2 regions of the Micromonospora sonneratiae genome follow, and region 1 is predicted to be linked to the other one. Evidence: riboswitches for the same ligand, from Rfam matches in the RefSeq annotation. Region 1 holds a riboswitch; the other holds the start of a gene.

Region 1 (3,408 bases):
TGCGGCCGAGGTCGGCGTCCGGGTCGATGATGTCGCCGGCCACCGACAGGTGGGCGTCGACCGCCTCCCGGGCGATCAGCAGGTGCATGATCTCGGTGGAGCCCTCGAAGATCCGGTTGATCCGCAGGTCGCGCAGCAACTGTTCGACCGAGGCGGCGCGCTCGCCCCGCGCGGCCAGCGAATCGGCGGTCTCGTAGCCACGGCCACCCCGGATCTGGACCAGCTCGTCGGCGATCTTCCAGGCCATCTCGCTGGCGTAGAGCTTGACCAGGGCCGCCTCGATCCGGATGTCGTTACGGTCGTCGTCGGCCAGCAGGCAGCACAGGTCGAGCATGGCCTCCATGCCGTACGTGGTGGCGGCGATGAACGAGAGTTTCGTGGCGACCGCCTCGTGTTCACCGACCGGGCGACCCCACTGCACCCGGTCGGCCGCCCACTCCCGGGCCACGTTCAACGACCACTTGCCGGCGCCAACGCACATCGCCGGCAACGACAGCCGGCCGGTGTTCAGGGTGGTCAGGGCGATCTTCAGGCCCTTCCCCTCGCCACCGATCACGTTCTCCTTCGGCACGACCACGTCGTGGAACCTGGTCACGCTGTTCTCCAGGCCACGCAGGCCGAGGAACGAGTTGCGTCGTTCGACGGTGATCCCGTCCGAGTCGCCCTCGACCACGAAGGCGGTGATGCCACCCCGCCGGGCCGGACCGTCCGGACCCGCCGGCCTGGCCGGCACCCGGGCCATCACCACGAGCAGGGTGGCCACGGTGCCGTTGGTGGCCCACAGTTTGACCCCGTTGAGCCGGTAACCGCTACCGTCCTCGGTCGGCTCGGCGGTGGTGGCCAGCCGGGCCGGATCGGAGCCGACGTCCGGCTCGGTGAGCAGGAAGGCGGAGACCTCACCAGCGGCCAACCTGGGCAGGAAGCGCTGCTTCTGCTCGTCGGTGCCGAACATCTTCAGTGGTTGCGGCACCCCGATCGACTGGTGGGCCGACAGCAGCGCGCCGATGGCCGGGCTGACCGAGCCAGCGACCATCAACGCCCGGCAGTAGTCCAGATTGGACAGCCCGAGTCCGCCGTACCTCTCGTCGATCTTCATGCCGAACGCGCCGAGCCGGGCGAGACCGTGGAACACGTCGTCCGGAATCGACGCCTCCCGCTCGATCCGCTCCCCGTCCACCTCGGAGCGGACGTACGCGTCCAGTCGGGCCAGGAATTCCGTGGCCTTGGCGCTCTTCGCGGGATCAGCCCGTGGCCAGGGGTCGATCAGATCGAGCCGGAACCGGCCGAGAAACAGCTCCTTGCCGAAGCTCGGCTTACCCCACTCGGCCTCGCGGGCGGCCTCGGCAACCTGCCGGGCCTCCTTCTCCGAAACCTGTCCGGCCTCTGCGGGCAACGGCCCGGCGCCATCCGGGCCATCCGTTGTGGGTCGGTCGTTCTGCGTCGTGGTCACGGCTACCCCCTAGACCCGGGTACGGCTATACCAGCGCTGATGGTGACAACGCTACTCCGGACTGTTACCCAGCGGTAGCCTTCGCTAATCGGCCGGCGGCGCTCCCCTCGCCCGGTCCAACTCGAACCGTCCCCGGTTCCGGGCGGGCGAATCGGGGTGCCGGTGGGAGAACCGTCACGGTCACCCGTCATTGACAGCCACCGTCGCCGTGGCAAGACTGACTGCCAGAACTGAATAGACGTACCTGCGTATGGGGGAAGTCCGGTCGAAGTCCGGCGCTGGCCCGCAACGGTAGGTCGTCGAGTGTCCTCTCGACGACGAGCCCGAATACCCAGGCAGATACGTGATCTCCACACCACCCGTCGTGGCCCACGGGTCGGAGTCCAGACCCGTGCACGCCGGTAGGGCGCTGCCGGTCCGGTTTCGACACCCCCGTCGGGCCGGAAAGGCGCTCCTGATGGTTGTCCGCCTGAGCCGGCACCGCCTGCTCGCCCTGTTCTGCGGCGTTGTCGCCGCCCTCACGGTCGCCACCGGTGCGACCGCTGCCACCACCAGTTCCCCGCCGACCGTGGACCGATCCAGGGCGGCAGCCGGCTGGCTGGCCCGCCAACTCGTCGACGGCGAACGCTTCGAGGTCGTCTTCGACGGAGTCGCGTACCCGGACCAGGGGCTGACCCTGGATGCGGTGTTCGCCTTCGCCGCCGCCCGGACCGCCGACGACCGGGGCGCCGCCGCGCTGGCCTGGGTGTCCCGGCCCGAGATCCGGGACGGCTACGTCGGCGACGGCACCACCGAGGCGTACGCCGGTGCGACCGCGAAGCTGACGCTGGCCGTCCAGGTACGCGGCGGTGACCCGACCTCGGTCAACGGCGTCGACCTCGTCGCCCGGCTCCGTACGCTGGAGGCACCCACCGGACGGTTCACGGACCGCTCCGCCTGGGGCGACTACAGCAACACGTTCAGCCAGTCGTTCGCGATCCTGGCACTGGCCCGTACGCCGGACGGCGTACCCGGGACGGCGGCGAGCTACCTCGCCGAAACCCGGTGCGCCGACGGTGGCTATCCACTGCTGCCGGAGCAGCCGGTCTGCCAGTCGGACGTGGACGCGACCGCGCTGGCGGTACAGGCGCTACGCGCCGCCGGCCGTACCGCCGACGCAGCGGCGGGCGTGCACTGGCTCGTCTCGGCACAGGCCACGGATGGCAGCTTCCGCAACGGCACCGGGGTGGCCAACGCCAACAGCACCGGGCTGGCCGCCCAGGCTTTGCACGTCGGTGGTCAGCCGCTGGCCTGGCTACGCGCCCGGACGTACCTGGTCGGGTTGCAGGTCGGCTGCGCCGGTGGGACCGCCGACCGGGGCGCAGTCGACTACGACGGCGGTGCCTTCGACCCGGGCACCGCTCCCCGGGCGACCGCACAGGCCGTACTCGGCCTGACCGGCACCGGATACGCCAGCCTGACGGCCGCCGACGCCTCGCCGGCCGTACCGGTCCTGGCCTGCTGGTGAACCGGCCGAGTCCGGCAGTGAATCGCCGAAGCCTGGCTGTGACCCGTCCGAGTCCGTCCCGAGGAGAAGACATGAACCCGCCCGTTCCGACCGTCCGCCGCCGACTGGCCACTCTGCTGGCCGCCGCCCTCATCGCGTTCGGCCTGGTCACGGCCGATCCCGCACCCCCCGCCGCGCAGGCTGCCGCCTGCACCGGCACGACCGGTGTGACCGTCGTGGTCGACTTCACCGCGCTCGGTGGCGGGGTGCAGGTCGGCTGCGCCCTGGGTGACCCGGCCACCGGACTCGCCGCGCTACAGGGTGCCGGTTTCGCCGTCACCGGCACCGCCCGCTGGGGCCTAGCCTTCGTCTGCCGGATCAACGGCCTGCCGACGTCGGCGACCGAGCCCTGCGTCAACACGCCACCGGCGACGGCGTACTGGTCGTACTGGCACGCCCCCAGTGGCGGTGC
Region 2 (3,408 bases), on a different contig from region 1:
ACTGGTCGACGTACGGCGTACGCGCGGCGGTCAGATCGATCAGCGCCTTCTGGGGCAGTTCCCAGGCGGTCCGGTAGAGCGTCTTCAACTCGTCCGGAATGTCCAAGGTGGCCACCGACCCGTCGGCGGTCTTGATCGCGTCCCGGGTCGCCGGGGTCCACCGGCCGAGCCGCTTGAGGTCGGCCACCAGATGCCGGTTGACCTGGAGGAACTCGCCGGACAGGGTCTCCCGCTTGAAGACGTTGGAGACCAGCGGCTCGACGCACTCCGAGCAGCCCGCGATCGAGGCGATGGTGGCGGTCGGTGCGATCGCGACCAGCAGCGAGTTGCGCAGACCGTACCGGGCGACCTTCTCCCGTATCGCCGCCCAGGCGTCCGGTCGTACCGGCGAGGCGGACGGGTAGTGGTCGAGGTGCAGCACGCCACCGGCCGCCCGGGTCTGTCCGTACGCCGGGTGCGCGCCCCGCTCGGCGGCCAGCGAGGCCGACGTGTCGTACGCGGCGAGGGCGATCTCCTCGGCGATCCGGGTGGAGAGCGCCAGTGCCCCGGGCGAGTCGAACGGCAGCCGCAGCGCGGCGAAGACGTCGGCCAGTCCCATCACTCCGAGACCGATCGGTCGCCAGCGTCGGTGCGCGGCGGCGGCCTGTTCGGTCGGGAAGTAGTTGCGGTCGATCGCCCGGTCGAGGGCGGCGACCGCGATCCGGACGGTGTCGGCCAGCGCGGCGAAGTCGACCTCGCCGTCCACGAGGTGGGCGGCCAGGTTGACGGAGCCGAGGGTGCAGACGGCGGTCTCCCCGTCGCTGGTCACCTCCAGGATCTCGGTGCACAGATTGGACAGGTGCACCACGCCGCCACCGTTGCCCACCTGGTTGCAGGTACGGTTCGCCGCGTCCTTGAAGGTCATCCAGCCGTTGCCGGTCTGCGCCAGGGTACGCATCATCCGGGCGTACAGGCTCCGGGCCGGCAGGGTCTTCACAGCCTTGCCTGCGACCTCGGCCGCCCGGTAGGCGGTGTCGAACTCGTCGCCCCACAGGTCGACCAGTTCCGGTACGTCCTTCGGGTCGAACAGCGACCAGTCCGCGTCCGCCTCGACCCGCCGCATGAACTCGTCCGGGATCCAGTTGGCCAGGTTCAGGTTGTGCGTACGCCGGGCCTCGTCACCGGTGTTGTCCCGTAGCTCCAGGAACTCCTCGATGTCGGCGTGCCAGGTGTCCAGGTAGACGCAGGCCGCCCCCTTGCGCCGGCCGCCCTGGTTGACCGCCGCCACGCTGGCGTCCAGGGTGCGCAGCCACGGCACGATCCCGTGCGAGTAGCCGTTGGTGCCCCGGATCAGCGAGCCGCGCGAGCGTACCCGGGACCAGGAGACACCGATCCCGCCGGCGTACTTGGACAGCTTCGCCACCTGCGTGTAGCGCTCGTAGATCGATTCGAGCTCGTCCTTCGGCGAGTCGACCAGGAAACAGGAGGAGAGCTGCTGGTGCCGGGTACCGGCGTTGAACAGCGTCGGCGAGCTGGGCAGGTAGGCCAGGCTGGCCATCCGTCGGTACAGGTCGGCGGCCTGCTCGACCGTTTCGGCCAGGCCGGTGGCGACCCGTAGGAAGAAGTGCTGCGGGGTCTCCAGCACGTTCCGGCTCTCCGGGTGCCGCAACAGGTAGCGGTCGTAGACCGTACGGAGGCCGAAGAACTCGAAGGCATCGTCGGCCGTGGGGTCGACCAGGGCGTCGAGTTCGGCGGCATGCGCGGCGACGAAGGTGACGAAGCCGGGATCCAGCAACCCCTGTCTGGTTGCTGCCGCGACGGATTCGCTGAACGTGCGTACGCCCTGGTCAGCGGCCTCCTGTCGGATGCGCTCGGTGAGTAGTCGAGCGGCCAGCCTGGCGTACTGCGGCTCCTCGGCGATCAGCCCGGCGGCGGCGGAGATGGCCAGTTGGAGCAGCTCGTCCTGGCCCGCACCCGGGGTCCGCCCGGATCGGACCAGGGCCAGCACCCGCTCGGCATCGGTGTCGGGCAGATCGTGCCGGTGCCGCTCGACGGCGGTACGCAGCCCGTGGTCGGGCTGTTGCTCAGGCTCCGCTGCTGGCGGGGCGGTGGTCACGGCTGCCGTCATGTTCGCTCCTCGTCGTCTCGGCCGGACCGGAGACTCGCGAGGGGACACGTCGGCACGCCGGATCACCGCCGGTCGGTGTTCCGGCAGTCACCCGTACGTCTCGACGGCCCTCCCGCGAGGCCCCGAGGTGGTACGCGCGTCGGACGGGTCGGTGCCCGACACGCATTACTGGCAGGTCTTCGGACTTGCGGGCAGGGCGCGTTGCCGCGCTTGCCTACTGGCCGTCGCTTCCCAGATCCGGCTGGCCTGTCCAGACCGAAAGGCTTCCGGCCGGACACCGTGATCCAGTGCTGTTGACGGCGGTCGTTCCCGCTCACCGCTGCGGGGCAGTCCCGGATTCACACCGGGTTCCCTCTTTGGCCGCGACATCTGGATGGATGCCGAAGCCTGGCCACCCGCCTGGAGGGGCAAGGGTGGACCAGCAATGAACCGATCCTAGATGTAGTGGCTGGGGGTACGTCAACGCACCAGATGGTGTGGCGTGTCGCGGTTGACGGGAGTGGATCTGGATCATCGTGGGCGGTCGTTGTCTGCCCGTCAGCTCCGGCAGGTCAGCCACGCTCCCGGCACCCAGCCGGCGTGCCGGTGGCGGTTTGGCCACCGTACGGCCGGGAAGTAGCCGGGAGTGCGGACGATGATGGTGCGGAACATGATGACGAAGCTGGAGCGGGCCGCCCGGCTCGACCGGCTGGGTGACCGGCTGCAACACGGCGTCTTCTCGGTCCTGCCGAACCAGCGGGTCCGGGACTTCCTACACGGGGTGAACCTCGGTCATCCGCTGCATCCGGCGCTCGTGCAGTTGCCCATCGGTGCCTGGGTCAGCACCGCCATCCTGGACCTGATCCCCGGCCAGCGACGGGCCGCGACGGTGCTGGTGGCGGTGGGCACCGCGAGTGCGCTGCCGGCGGCGATCGCCGGGGCCAACGACTGGGCGTCGCTCTCCCGGGAGCAGCGACGGGTCGGCCTGGTCCACGCGATGGCCAACGCGATCGGCACGACCCTGTACGCCGGCTCGGTGGCTGCCCGGTTGAGTGGACGACACGGTGCCGGCCGGATGCTCGGCTTCCTCGGGTTGGCGGCGGCCAGTGGCGGGGCGTACCTCGGTGGGCACCTGGCCTACAAACAGGCCGCCGGGGTCAACCAGGGCGTCCAGGAACTGCACCTGATCGAGGACGGGTGGCATCCGATCGCCGACATCGCCAGCCTGCCCGACGCCACGTTGCTGACCCGGGAGGTCGACGACGTGTCGGTGGTGGTGTACCGGGACGGTGATGAGGTCACGGTGATGTTGGAGCGGTGCG

The links. Region 1 has a riboswitch for cobalamin ahead of ACFQ4H_RS17670 (peptidase). Riboswitches for the same ligand answer to the same signal wherever they lie in the genome.
Region 2: it holds a riboswitch for cobalamin, as region 1 does, so the genes downstream of both, ACFQ4H_RS13730 (ribonucleoside-diphosphate reductase subunit alpha) here and ACFQ4H_RS17670 (peptidase) in region 1, are expected to answer to the same signal.

What each region holds. Positions count from the first base shown of each region.
Region 1 covers NZ_JBHTMP010000025.1:73,172-76,579, reverse strand. The annotation lists gene ACFQ4H_RS17675 (acyl-CoA dehydrogenase family protein) at 1-1,450, opposite strand, end outside; cobalamin riboswitch at 1,680-1,803, shown strand; gene ACFQ4H_RS17670 (peptidase) at 1,908-2,957, shown strand; gene ACFQ4H_RS17665 (hypothetical protein) at 3,029-3,408, shown strand, end outside.
Region 2 covers NZ_JBHTMP010000017.1:109,405-112,812, forward strand. The annotation lists gene ACFQ4H_RS13730 (ribonucleoside-diphosphate reductase subunit alpha) at 1-2,107, opposite strand, end outside; cobalamin riboswitch at 2,261-2,521, opposite strand; gene ACFQ4H_RS13735 (Rieske (2Fe-2S) protein) at 2,748-3,408, shown strand, end outside.